2 regions of the Chromobacterium vaccinii genome follow, and region 1 is predicted to be linked to the other one. Evidence: predicted binding sites of a transcription regulator. Region 1 holds the regulator's gene; the other holds the start of a gene.
What was found. The regulator FNR, encoded in region 1, switches genes on or off when oxygen is low (the NO sensors DNR and NnrR bind a similar motif). The targets are predictions, from matches to a motif close to TTGATNNNNATCAA.
Positions count from the first base shown of each region.

Region 2: pflB (formate C-acetyltransferase) is a predicted target of FNR. The motif match lies at 5,077-5,090, and genes of this name have one in related genera.

Region 1 is NZ_CP017707.1:1,965,446-1,972,613, forward strand. Features, by position in the region: gene BKX93_RS09125 (RNA methyltransferase) at 1-720, shown strand, start outside; gene BKX93_RS09130 (DUF1853 family protein) at 710-1,621, shown strand; gene fnr (fumarate/nitrate reduction transcriptional regulator Fnr) at 1,669-2,415, opposite strand; gene hemN (oxygen-independent coproporphyrinogen III oxidase) at 2,519-3,925, shown strand; gene BKX93_RS09145 (methyl-accepting chemotaxis protein) at 4,104-6,119, shown strand; gene BKX93_RS09150 (glycerate kinase type-2 family protein) at 6,233-7,168, opposite strand, start outside.
Region 2 is NZ_CP017707.1:4,310,807-4,317,974, forward strand. Features, by position in the region: gene BKX93_RS20065 (L-serine ammonia-lyase) at 245-1,645, opposite strand; gene BKX93_RS20070 (HAAAP family serine/threonine permease) at 1,712-3,010, opposite strand; gene BKX93_RS20075 (formate transporter FocA) at 4,114-4,896, shown strand; gene pflB (formate C-acetyltransferase) at 5,167-7,168, shown strand, end outside.

The DNA of each region.
Region 1 (7,168 bases):
GTGGTGCTCGCCCGCCCCAACCATCCGGGCAATATCGGCTCTGCCGCGCGCGCGATGAAAACCATGGGTTTGAGCCGCCTGTACCTGGTCGAACCCAAGGTGTTTCCCAGCGACGAGGCCAACACGCTGGCCTCGGGCGCGGTGGATCTGCTGGAAAACGCCGCCGTGGTTTCCACGCTGGCCGAGGCCCTGTCCGACGTCACCGTCGCCTGCGCGCTGACCAGCCGCCGCCGCGAATTGACCACGCCGCTGTCCACCCCGCGCCAGACCACGCCGGAATTGATCGCCCGCGCCCGCGACGGCGAACAGGTGGCCCTGGTGTTCGGCAACGAGACCTTCGGCCTGTCGATCGAGGAAGTCGAGCAATGCAACCGCCTGGTGACCATCCCCGGCAATCCCGACTACTTCTCGCTGAACCTGGCGATGGCGGTGCAGGTGATGACCTACGAACTGTTCAGCCACACCGGCGTGGACGTGGAATACCTGCGCGCCGAGGGCGAGGCGGCGACCCAGAGCGAGGTGGACGGCATGTGCGGCCACCTGGAACAGGCGATGGACGAAATCGGCTACTTCCAGCGCCGCAACAGCGAGCGGCTGATGCGCCGGATGCGCACCATGTTCCACCGCGCCGGGATGTTGCGCGAGGAGATCGACATCCTGCGCGGCTTCTACAAACAGGTGCAGCGCACCGCCTCCGGCCGGCCCGGGGATGCCGACTGAGTCCGGCCTCGCCCTGCCCTACGCGCGCCCGGCGGTGCGCGACCTCGCCTTTCTGCTGACCTCTCCTTCGCCCTGGCTGTGCGGCGCCGATCTGCCGCCGGAACGATTGCTGGGGCCGGACGGCGAGGCGCTGCTGGCCCGGCTGGACCATGCGCCAGCCGAGCTCGAGGCCTGGCTGGCCGCCGCCCCCGCCAAACGGCTGGGACAATATGCCGAACGGCTTTTCTCCTTCTGGTTTCGCCAGGTAAAACACATCGACCTCATCGCTGAAAATCTGAAAGTCATAAACCGGGAGCGCCGGACGATCGGAGAGTTCGACTTCCTGCTGCTGCTGGACGGCGAGCCCTGGCATCTGGAAACAGCCAGCAAGTTTTACCTTTCGCTGGGCGAAACCGCCGACGATCTGGTCGGTCCCGGCCTCAATGACGCCTGGCGTTTGAAAGCGACCAAAACCACAACACAATTGCGGCTTTCCCGCCATTCCGACGCGCTTGCCATCCTGCCGGACGGTTTTCAGGACTGCCGCGCCGCGGCCCGGCTCTGCGGCTGGTTCTTCTATCCGGCGGATCAGTTTCCGCCCGCGCCGCTCAATCCCCATCAACTGCGCGGCTGGCTCGCGCCGAGGGACGCCCCCTGGCCGCGCGCCGGCGGCGATTCGCGCTGGGCCTGGCTGCCCAGGCTGTCATGGCTCGCCCCCGCGCTGCTGTCCGAAGCCGATACGCAGGACGAGGCCACCCTGCGCGCGCGGCTGCAAACGATGCCGGCGCCGCAGTTGCTGGCCGAACTGCGAGCGGTAGGCGGCGGCCTGTGGCGCGAGGTCGCGCGCGGCTTCGCCGTCCCGCCCGGCTGGCCGGACCCCGAGCGTCTTGCGGCGCTGAAGCTCAAAATCTCGCGGACATGAAAAAAGGCAGGCGTCGCGCCTGCCTTGATTGCCGATTCCGGACAGCCTTAGTGGCCGTCGGCGTGCATGCAGCCTGAAATCAGGTTTTTCAGCTCGTCTACCAGCACCAGCTGAATGTGCTTGTGATCGACGGTGATCCAGCCCTGCTGCTGGAACTTGGACAGCGTGCGGCTGACCGTTTCCAGCTTCAGGCCGAGGAAGCTGCCGATCTCTTCCCGGCTCATGCGCAGGATGAAGTCGTTGGCGGCGAAGCCCCGGGTGGACAGCCGCTGCGACAAGTTCAGCAGGAAGGCGGCGATGCGCTCCTCCGCCTTCATATTGCCCAGCAGCAGCATCACGTTCTGGTCGCGCACGATCTCGCGGCTCATCAGGCGGTAGAAGTGGTGCTGCAGGCTGGGGATGTCGCGGGACAGCGACTCCATCCGGGTGAACGGCAGCTCGCATACTTCGCTGTCCTCCAGCGCCACCGCGTCGCAGCTGTGGTTGCTGGAAGAAATGCCGTCCAGCCCCATCAGCTCGCCCGACATCAGGAAGCCTGTCACCTGCTCGCGGCCATCCTGGCTGGCGACACAGGTTTTGAAGAAGCCGGTGCGAATCGCGTACAGCGACTTGAAGGACTCGCCGCTGCGGAACAGGTATTCGCCGCGCTTCAGGCGGCGGCTCTGGCGGATCACCGCGTCCAGCTGGCCCATTTCCTCGCGGTTCAGACCGACAGGCAGGCATAGCTCGCGCAGGCTGCAGCTGGAGCAGGAAATTTTCAGCGTATGCAGGGAGGTTTGGTTTTGTTCAGACATGCTGTATGTGCAAGCCGGCGAAGCTTGACCCTTATCAAGGCGGAATTCACTAATTTTTCGCAAATTTACCAGTCCTCCAGAAGTTTTACCATCCGAATACGACATGAAAACTACCCACCCCTTCTCTCCCGCCCATTTTGTCTTCGATCGCGAGTTGATCGAGAGGCTGGATGGCGCGGGGCCTAGATACACATCCTACCCGACGGCAGATCGTTTTACGTCTAATTTCTCGACGCAAGACTATCTGGACAAATTGCGTCAGCGCCAGATCGGCGCCAACCGCAAGCCTCTATCATTGTACGCTCATATACCTTTTTGCAACACCATCTGTTATTACTGCGCCTGCAACAAGATCATCACCAAGGATAGCGGCAAGGCGGACCAGTATCTGGACTATCTGGAGAAGGAAATCCGCCTGGTATCCGCGGAACTGGGCATCCGGGAAAAAGTGATACAGCTGCACTTCGGCGGCGGCACGCCCACCTTCCTGTCCGATGCCCAGCTTGAGCGGCTGATGGGCATCCTGAGCACCCACTTCGAATTCCTGATCGACGGAGAATATTCCATAGAGATTGATCCGCGCAAGGTAAAACGTGAAACCATGCTGAAATTGGCAGGATATGGTTTCAACCGCGTCAGCGTGGGCATACAGGATTTCGATCCCGCGGTGCAGCGCGCGGTAAACCGGATTCAGACCGAAGAGGAAACCCGCGCGGTGATCGAAGCGGCGCGCGAAGGCGGATTCAAATCAGTCAGTCTGGACCTGATCTACGGCCTGCCGCTGCAAAGCCGCGAAACCATGCGCGACACGCTGCAGAAGGCGCTGGCGCTGGATCCGGACCGGCTGTCGCTGTACAACTACGCCCACCTGCCCAGCGTATTCATGCCGCAGCGGCGCATCAATGAGGCGGATCTGCCGCCCGCCGCGGTCAAGCTGGACATCCTGCAAGACGCGGTGAAGACGCTGACCGACGCCGGCTACGTGTTCATCGGCATGGATCATTTCGCCAAGCCCGACGACGAGCTGGCCATCGCCCTGCGCCAGGGCCGGCTGCAACGCAACTTTCAGGGCTATTCCACCCATTCCGATTGCGACATGCTGGCCTTCGGCGTCTCCTCCATCGGCAAGGTGGGCTCCTGTTACAGCCAAAACGACAAGACGCTGGATGGCTATTACGCGGCGCTGGACCAAGGCCGGCTGCCGGTGGTTCGCGGACTGACGCTGGACAACGACGACGTGCTGCGCCGGACCATCATCCAGAGCCTGATGTGCCGTTTCGCGCTATCGGTGGAAGCGATAGAAGAAATCCACGGCATCAATTTCGCCCAATATTTTGCGGCGGAAATGCCACAGATACGCGAATTCCAGCAACAGGGCCTGCTCTCCTTCGACGGCGACTTCCTGATGGTGGAGCCCCAGGGCCGCTTTCTGATCCGCAATATCGCGATGATCTTCGACCGCCATCTGCGCGAACGCGAAACCCGCGCCCGCTACTCCAAGACCATCTGACCCCCTTCTTGGCGCCGGGCTTTCCCCCGGCGCGCTCCTTCGTTCCGGGCGAGACTGCCCATAAGGCGGGTAGCGGATATTTTTCCCTGTGTGATAAGCAAAATCACTTATACAAAGGGTATGCAAGCGTGCCGGGCGAAAATTGGCGCGGCAGCCCGCTTTCGCAAGGAGCCGCTCCATGTCCACGCCCATCGTCAGGCTGATGCAGCGCCTGAGCTACCCGCAACGCTTCGCCGTGATCGGCGTGCTGTTCGCCGCGGCGCTGTTGTATCTGGTCTACGGCCTGTACCGCAGCAACCAGGACAATATAGAATCCACCGCCAAGGAAAAAGTGGGCGTCGCCTACATGCAGCCGCTGACCGCGATGCTGGCCCAGACCCAGCATAGCCAGGAGTTGGCGGTGCGCGCGGCGCTGGGCGAGGCCCAGGCCAGAAACGACTTTCCCGCCGCCGCCCAGCAGTTGCAAGCCAAATGGCAGGCGCTGCAGGACGCCAACGGCCGGCTGGGCCCGGAACTGGCCAGCGACGCCGCCTGGAAAGACGCCGCCGCCGCCTGGGACAAGCTGAAGGCCACGCAGTCCGTCCAGCCTACACAATGGATCGCCGCCTACGGCAATCTCAGCGACAAGCTGAACAATCTGATCGGCGTCATCAGCGACAACTCCAACCTGACGCTGGACCCGGACATCGACACCTATTATCTGATGGACGCCGCCACCGCCAAGCTGACCACGCTGGTCAGCCATCTGGGCGAAGCCAACGCCATCGCCTCGCTGGCCGAGGCCAACCATCTTCTAGATCCCGCCCAACGCGACCGCCTGGTGGAGCTGCGGCCGCTGATCGCCGAGGTCAATGACGGCCTGGCCAGCGACATCACCAAGGCCGTGGCCTACAACGCCAGCCTGAAGCCGGACATGTCGGCCCAGGCGGACAAGCTGGCGGCGACGCTCAAAAGCCAGCTGCCGGCGATAGACGACGCTGTCGGCGGCAAGACCGGCGCCGCCGGCCTGAAAGTGGCGGGACACAGCGCCGCCGGCGCCGAAACGGTGTCCGTCTACATCTCCGCCGGCCTGAAACAGCTGGACCAGTTGCTGCAGGCGCGGATAGACCGCACCGCCAGCCAGCGCGACACCTATATCGCCATCGGCGTCGCCTCCATGCTGCTGGCCATCTTCCTGTTCCACCAACTCTACCTGTCCATCACGCTGCAGTTGGGCGGAGAGCCGCTTTATGTGCAGCAAGTGGTGGAACAGCTGGCGGCGGGCCGGCTGGACACCCGCATCCATCTTCGCGACCGGGACGACCTCAGCCTGCTGGCGGCGATCCGCCAGATGCGCAACCAGCTGCGCGAGACCGTGACCCAGTTGCTGGACACCTCGAGCGAGGTCAATCGGGCCGCCGACGCGATGGCGCACAGCGCGCAGAGCATCACCGCCGGCAGCGCCCGGCAGAACGAGGCGGCCGCCAGCATGGCCGCGTCGATAGAGCAGTTGAGCACCAGCTTGTCGGAATGCGCGACGCAATCCGAACAGGCCGACCGGTTGTCCACCGACGCCGCCAGCCGCTCGTCGGACGGCAACCGGGTCATCGCCGCCACCGCCAGCAGCATGGACGGCATCGTGCGCGACGTCTCATCGGTGTCGGACACCATCACCGATCTGGGCAAGCAATCCGAATCCATCGCCGGCATCGTCGACGTGATCCGCGACGTGGCCGAACAGACCAATCTGCTGGCGCTGAACGCGGCGATCGAGGCGGCGCGCGCCGGCGAGATGGGCCGCGGCTTCGCCGTGGTCGCCGACGAAGTGAGAAAGCTGGCGGAACGCACCGCGCTGTCCACCACCGAGATCAGCAATATCGTCAACCAGATCCAGAACACCGCGCAAAAAGGCAACGACAGCATGCAGCTGGGCATGAAGGCCATCATGGACGGCCAGCAGCGCGCCCGCGAGGCCGGCACCAGCATGGACAATATCCGCCACTGCGTGGACGACGTGCTGGACAGCATCCACCAGATCACGTCCTCGCTGCGCGAGCAAAGCAGCGCCAGCCAGACGCTGGCGCAGAGCGTGGAGCAGGTGTCGAAGATGTCGGAACAGAACAGCATGGCGGTCAGGGACAGCGCGGAAACCGCAGGAGAGCTGCAGGCCATCGCGCAGCGGCTGGTGGGCCTGGCCGGGCGCTTCAAGGTCTGAAAAGCGGTTCAATGCCTGCTGCGCGCCAGCGGCGCGGCGTTGAGTCCGCCCCCCTCTCGCCATTTGCCTACTCAGCTCCCTAGTTTCGCTGTTCAAACATCTTGAACAGGCGATTACAGCAGCAGAATCGCGCGGAAATCGTTGACGTTGGTATGCGTAGGGCCGGTGATCAATAGATCGCCCAGCGCGGCGAAGAAGCCATAGCCATCGTTGTCCGCCAGCCGCGCGCCGGCATCCACGCCCAACGCCGCCGCCCGCGCCAGCGTGTCCGGCGCCATCAACGCGCCGGCGTTGTCCTCGCTGCCGTCTATGCCGTCGGTGTCAGCCGCCAGCGCGTAAACGCCCGGCAGGCCGTTCAGCGCGATGGCCAGCGAGAGCAGGAACTCGCTGTTGCGCCCGCCCCTGCCCTTGCCGCGCAAGGTCACCGTGGTTTCGCCGCCGGACAGGATCAGCGCCGGTCTGGCCACCGGCGAGCCATGCGCTGCGATCTGACGCGCGATGCCGGCGTGGACCTTGGCCGCCTCGCGCGCTTCGCCCTCTATGCTGTCGCCCAGCAGCAGCACGTTCAAGCCCAGCCGCTCCGCCTCGGCCGCCGCCGCCCGCAAGGCCAGCTGCGGCGTCGCGATCAGCCGGTATTCGGCATGCGACAGCCTGGCGTCGCCGGGCTTGGGCGTCTCGTCCGGCTCCGCCGCCAGCAATGCCGTTGCGGCGGGCGGCAAGGTCAAACCATATTTGGCGACCACCGCGCGGGCGTCTGCATAGGTGCTTGGGTCCGCCGCGGTCGGCCCGGAGGCGATCACCGCCGGATCGTCGCCGATCACGTCGGAAATCGCCAGCGTCACCAGCCTGGCCGGCGCGCAGGCCAGCGCCAGCCGCCCGCCCTTGATCGCGGATAGATGCTTGCGCACCGTATTCATCTCGTCGATGCCGGCGCCGCAGGCCAGCAATTGCCGGCTGACCTCCTGCTTGTCCTCCAGGCTGACGCCATCGGCCGGCAAGGTCAGCAAGGCTGATCCCCCGCCGGACAGCAGGCAGATCACCAGATCGTC
Region 2 (7,168 bases), 2.3 Mb from region 1:
AAGGCCTTGCGGGAAACGGTTTCGGACCGGTTATGCGGCGAGTATGTGCCGGAGGCGGCGGGGGAGACTGCGAATACTGATAGAAAAGACAGGTCTGTTTCAGTCGGAACTGTCAGGCGGAGATGGTCAGGGCGCGTGGAATGTCAGATGCGGCGGGGCTCGCGCGGTGTTGCCATTCGCGCCACATGCAAAAACGCCGCCGGGAAGCCGGCGGCGTCGATGGGAACTCGCGGGGGGGGGGGGGTCAGGCCGCGTCGTCGACCCAGCGGATGGCCTGAGTGGGCACCGCCTTGTTCTCCACCTTGATCTGCAGCGCGAGCCCGCCGCAGGAGGTTTCACGGTACTTGGCGTCCATGTCCTTGCCGGTTTCGTACATGGCGGCGATCACCTTGTCCAGCGACACCTTGGGGCTGCTGACGCGGTGCATGGCCATGCGGGCTGCGTTGATCGCCTTGACCGCGGCGATGGCGTTGCGCTCGATGCAGGGAATCTGCACCTGGCCGGCCACCGGGTCGCAGGTCAGGCCCAGGTTGTGCTCCATGGCGATTTCGGCCGCCATGCACACCTGGGACGGGCTGCCGCCCATCAGTTCGGTCAGGCCGGCCGCGGCCATCGAACAAGCGACGCCCACTTCGCCCTGGCAGCCCACTTCGGCGCCGGAGATGGAGGCGTTCAGCTTGAACAGGCAGCCGATGGCGCCGGAGGACAGGAAGAAGCGCAGGCAGCTGTCGTCGTCCAGCGGCTGGATGAAGTGGTTGTAGTAGGCCAGCACAGCCGGCACGATGCCGCAGGCGCCGTTGGTGGGCGCGGTCACCACGCGGCCGCCGGCGGCGTTTTCCTCGGACATCGCCATCGCGTACATATTGACCCAGTCCATCACGCTCATCGGGTCCTTGGCCACGGTGAGCGAGCTGGTCAGCATCCGGTGCAGGGCCGGCGCGCGGCGCGGAATGCGCATCGGGCCGGGCAGGTTGCCTTCGGTGCGCATGCCGCGCTCGACGCTGCTCTTCATCACTTCCCACACGCGGCGGAAGTGCGCTTGCACCTCGCCCACTTCGTGGAAGGCTTTTTCGTTTTCCATCACCAGCGCGGCGATGGACAGGCCGGTTTCTTCGCACATGTCCATCAGTTGCTGGGCGGTGACGAAGTGGTAGGGCACCGGGGTGTCGCTGCAGCTGGACTGGTTGAAGTGCTCTTCGTCGACGATGAAGCCGCCGCCGATCGAGTAGTAAGTCTTGGTCAGAACCTTCTCATCGCCGATGTAGGCGTGGATCTGCATGCCGTTTTCGTGCAGCGGCAGGTTGGCGGTGTGGAAATCCATGCCGAAGGCCACGCGCTGGTGGGTGCGGCCCAGCGTCAGCTGGCTGGTCTGTTCCACGTCGGCCATCAGGCTGGCCGTGGTGTCCGGGTCCACGGTGTCCGGCAGGTTGCCGGCGAGGCCGAGGATGATGGCCTGGTCGGTGCAGTGGCCCTTGCCGGTGAGGGCGAGCGAGCCGTAGCAGTCTACGTGGACGCGGTTCACTTGGTTGAATTTGCCGGTTTCCTTGAGCGCGCCGAGGAACTGGTGTCCGGCCTTCATCGGGCCGACGGTGTGGGAGCTGGAGGGGCCTACGCCGATTTTGTAGATGTCGCTCATGCTGAACATGATGCTACCTCTTTGAAACTGTACAGAAGGAGAACAGGCCGCGATCCGCGGCCTGTTTGCTTACGATCAGGCGATCAGATCGTAGAAGATGGCGGAGATGGCGATCAGGCCGATCAGCGTCACGAAGATGTTGCTGGCGGCGCCGGAGTACTTCTTCATCGCCGGCACTTTCTGGATCGCGTACATCGGCATCAGGAACAACAGCATCGCGATCACCGGGCCGCCCAGGGTTTCGATCATGCCCAGGATGGACGGGTTGATGGTGGCGATGATCCAGCAGGTCACGATCATGAACACGGCTGTGCAGCGGTCCAGCTTGGACGACTCGATGGTCTTGCCGCTTTGGCGCAGCTGCTTGACCACCAGGCCGTTGAAGCCTTCCTTGGCGCCCAGGTAGTGGCCCAGGAAGGACTTGCTGATGGCGACCATGGCGATGATCGGGGCGACCCATTCCATCACCGGGTTCTGGAAGTGGTTGGCCAGGTAGGACAGGATGGAGATGTTCTGGGCCTTGGCGGCTGCCAGGTCGGCCGGGCTCAGGCTGAACACGCAGCTGAACACGAAGAACATCACGGTCAGCACCATCATGGTGTGGGCGCGGATCAGCACGCGGCTGGAAGCCGGCTCGGCGTCATCGCCGTGCAGCTTGCGCTGGTCGACGGAGAAGGACGAGATGATCGGCGAGTGGTTGAACGAGAACACCATCACCGGAATGGCCAGCCACAGCGTCTTGTAGAAGGCGCCGCTGGACACCGCGTCGGAGAGGCTGCCGGCATGGCGGATGGCGGTGTCGCTCCATTGCGGGATCAGGTACAGCGCCAGCAGCATCAGCACCACCACGAACGGGTAGACCAGGATGCTCATCGCCTTGACGATGACTTGGCCGCCCAGGCGCACGATGGACATCAGGCCCAGGATCAGCGCCAGCGAGAACACCGCGCGGGTGGCGATGCCGTTGCCCACTTCGATGTGCAGCTGGTTATTGAGGAAGGACAGCACCGTGTTGGTGATGGCCACGCTGTACATCAGCAGGATCGGGTAGATCGCGAAGAAATACAGCAGGGTGATGATCTTGCCGGCGCCGATGCCGAAGTGCTCTTCCACCACTTCGGTGATGTCGGCGCCTTCCTTGCTGCCGGACAACACGAAGCGGGTCAGGCCGCGGTGGGCGAAGAAGGTCAGCGGCAGGGCCAGGATGGCCATCAGCATCAGTGGCCACAGGCCGCCGATGCCGGCGTTGATCGGGAGGAACAGGACGCCGGCGCCGATGGCGGTGCCGTACAGGCCGAGCATCCAGGTGGTGTCGTGCTTGGTCCATCCGGACGAGCCGGAGCGGGGAGCGGTGGAGGCTATTGCTTGAGACATGATGAGGTGCCTTTTACAAAACGAATATTTCGCAATTACTAGGTCCGATGTCCTGAGCCTTGTCTTTCAAACCAGGCCATCGGGAGAAAGCTGTTCTAACCGGCGCGATCCCGAGCGGTGGATGCCTATCCGGTTGACTTGCTGCTCATCGTAAGTGCTTTGTAGTTTGAAAGGTACACATTTAAGAACATCAGTTGATTCTAATCAAGATAAATTTGTCATCAAATGAACAAATGAACACAGTCTGGCGGATAAAAGTGGAATTGATTCATTATGCTTTATGTGTTTTATTGGAATTATTTTTAATTATTTAAAATTTTGAGACATAAAATTTCTTGAAAATGCTTTAATTCATAAATTGTTCCAATTTATTACATTTCGCGCATATTGCAAGGCAAGCTTGGCATCAATTACCGTGTGGAGTAATTGCTCTGCAACAAATTTGCGTCCCTTGAGAGGCTGGATGGATGAGTTTCAGGATGGAAACCGGCATTGTCATGCATGCGGATGCGCGGGCTATTTGCCAGCCTCAATCGAGGTTTTTATTTTCAAGGTACTGAATTTAAAAAATTTTTCAGTTTATTTGGCCAGGTGGGTGGAGCGATGCGCGGGGAAGCTGAGCTGTTTGTTCGAATATGATTGAAGTTGTTCGAAACAGTACTATCTACAGCTATTGGCATTGTTATAAATGTTCGATTGTGAAAAATAATTATCAAAAATGAACAATATTGTTTTCGAAACTAGTGAGCTTCAGACTTGAGCGCGACCAGGTCTCGCTTGGGCTTGATCCATGGCCTGCCGCGAGAAGTCAAGCCTGTGGTGGATAGATTGCCTGAGACGATGGCTGATATTGCCAAATTATTTTTTAAATCAATCGCTTGATCTTCTACGCGGCTATTCCGCTGCATATGGATGGGATGATCGTGCGCTGGCTGGCGTCAACCGGGCGGGCGCTAAGCAGGACCGGATGCAGTCTTGATTGTTATCAAACACAAATTTACTAAAACGAACATAAAATTTGCGGGAAGTCGCACTGGATGCGAACGGCCCCGGCCCGCGTCCGCTCTGCGCCAGCTTACCCACTATTGAAGAGACGAAACGAAATGAGCCACCCATCCACTCTCGCCTACGTGGTCGACGAGGCAGCCAGCAAGCAGGAAGTGCTGCTGTCCGAGCCCGGCCGCTATCTGCTCAGTTCCGCCATGGCCGGCGCGCTGATCGCCGTCGTGCTCGCGGTCAGCCTGAAACTCGGCCAGGTGTTCTTCGCCGCCGGCGATTCCGGCTATTACATCGCCACTTCCGGCTTCTTCGGCGTGGCGCTGGTGAGCATCATCGTCTGCAAGGTGGAGCTGTTCACCAGCAATGTGATGTATTTCACCGTCGGCCGCCTGAGCGGACGCTGCCGCACCTGCAATCTGTTGCGCAGCTGGGCGGTGGTGTATATCGGCAACCTGATCGGCGTGCTGTTGTTCGTCGCCGTGCTGGCCGGCGCCGGCGGCATGGGCGCGCTGCCCGCCAACCATCTGCTGTTCAGCGTGGTGGAACACAAAGTGCATGCGTCTTTCCTGGAGATCTTCTGGAAGGGCGTGCTGTGCAACTGGGTGATCTGCCTGGCGGTCTGGGTGCCTATGCGGCTGGCCAACGAGGCGGCGCGCTTGCTGATCATCATGTTGCTGGTGTTCGTGTTCTTCTTCTCCGGTTTCGAGCACAGCATCGCCAATATGGCCTTCTTCGCGCTGGCCAAGCTGCAGGGCATGGCCGGCCTGGAGTGGGGCGACATCCTGCATAATATGGTGCCGGCCACGCTGGGCAATATTGTCGGCGGCGCCATCGGCGTCGGCCTGGTGGTGTTCCAGCTGGAACGCCACACGCTGAAGACGGTCTGATGCTGTAGGGAAACATTCCGGCCGGCGGACGGCATGTGGATGTTCGATTTCGAATGTAGTCGGCGCGGTACATGGCGTACCGCGCCGATTTTGCTATAAACCATTGAGAAAATAAGGACATTGGACGCATCTGGCATGTTGCGCCGCGGGATCGAAAACGCGCCGAAAGCGGGGGCTGACTTGACTAAGATCAAGCGAAATTTTCGAATCCGAATGTACGATGTGTTCAATATCTAACACTTACTGGATCAGCCAAGAAGGAGGCACCAGATGGACGCCATCACTCAAAATGCTACCCAAGCCAACCCGTGGCGCGACTTCGCCGCAGGCGATTGGCAGAGCAAGGTCGATGTCCGAAACTTCATCCAGCTGAATTATCAGCCGTACGAAGGCGACGACAGCTTCCTGGCTGGCGCGACCGATCGCACCAAGAAGCTGTGGGATACCCTGGGCGAATTGCTGAAGCAGGAACGCGCCAAGGGCGTGCTGGACGTGTCCGCCGACCGCGGCTCCTCCATCACCGCGCACGACGCCGGTTACATCGACCAGGCCAATGAAGTGATCGTCGGCCTGCAGACCGACGCGCCGCTGAAGCGCGCCATCATGCCGAACGGCGGCCTGCGCATGGTCGAGAACGGTCTGGAAGCCTTTGGCTTCAAGCTGGACCCGATGATCAAGGAAGTGTGGGAAAAGTATCGCAAGAGCCATAACCAGGGCGTGTTCGATGTCTACACCCCGGAAATCATGGCTTGCCGCAAGTCCGGCGTGATCACTGGACTGCCGGACGCCTATGGCCGCGGCCGCATCATCGGCGACTATCGCCGCGTGGCCCTGTACGGCACCGACTTCCTGCGCGCCGAGCGCCAGCAAGTGTTCCACGAGCTGGACAACGCCACCTTCACCGACGAAGTGATGCGTCAGCGCGAAGAGCTGTCCGAGCAATTCCGCGCCCTGGACGAACTGAAGCAGATGGCCGCCAAGTACGGCTACGACATCAGCCGCCCGGCCGCCAACGCCCGCGAAGCGGTGCAATGGGTGTATTTCGCCTACCTGGCCGCCGTCAAGGAACAGAACGGCGCCGCCATGTCCTTCGGCCGCGTGTCCACCTTCCTGGACGTGTACATCGAGCGCGACATCGCCGCCGGCGCGCTGACCGAGGCTGATGCCCAAGAAATGATCGACGATCTGGTGATCAAGCTGCGCATCGTCCGCTTCCTGCGCACCCCGGAATACGATCAGCTGTTCTCCGGCGACCCGACCTGGGTGACCGAATCCATCGGCGGCATGGGCGAAGACGGCCGCACCCTGGTGACCAAGAACAGCTTCCGTTTCCTGAACACCCTGTACAACCTGGGCCCGGCGCCGGAACCGAACCTGACCGTGCTGTGGTCCACCCGCTTCCCGCAGGGCTTCAAGAACTTCTGCGCCAAGGTTTCCATCGACACCAGCGCCATCCAGTACGAAAACGATGATCTGATGCTGCCTTACTGGGGCGACGACTACGGCATCGCCTGCTGCGTGTCGGCGATGAAGATCGGCAAGCAGATGCAGTTCTTCGGCGCCCGCGCCAACCTGGCCAAGGCCATGCTGTACGCGATCAACGGCGGCCGCGACGAGAAGAGCGGCGCGCTGGTGGCCCACGGCTTCGAGCCCATCACCAGCGACGTGCTGACCTACGACGAGCTGATGCCCAAGTTCGAGAAGATGATGGACTGGCTGGCCGCCACCTACGTCAAGGCGCTGAACTGCATCCACTACATGCACGACAAGTACGCCTACGAACGCATCGAAATGGCGCTGCACGACCGCGACATCATCCGCACCATGGCTTGCGGCATCGCCGGCTTGTCCGTGGCCGCCGACTCGCTGTCAGCCGTCAAGTTCGCCAAGGTTCACATCATCCGCAATGAAGAAGGCCTGGCCGTCGACTATAAGATCGAAGGCGACTACCCGGCTTACGGCAACAACGACGACCGCGTGGACGACATCGCGGTGTGGCTGACCCAGTCCTTCATGGACAAGATCAAGGCCCAGCCGTACTTCTACCGCGATTCCAAGCCGACCCAGTCGGTGCTGACCATCACCTCCAACGTGGTGTACGGCAAGAAGACCGGCAACACCCCGGACGGCCGCCGCGCCGGCGAACCGTTCTCCCCGGGCGCCAACCCGATGAACGGCCGCGATGTGAAGGGCTTTGTCGCCGCGGGCGCCTCGGTGGCCAAGCTGCCGTACGACTCCGCGCTGGACGGCATCAGCTGGACCGCCTCGGCCA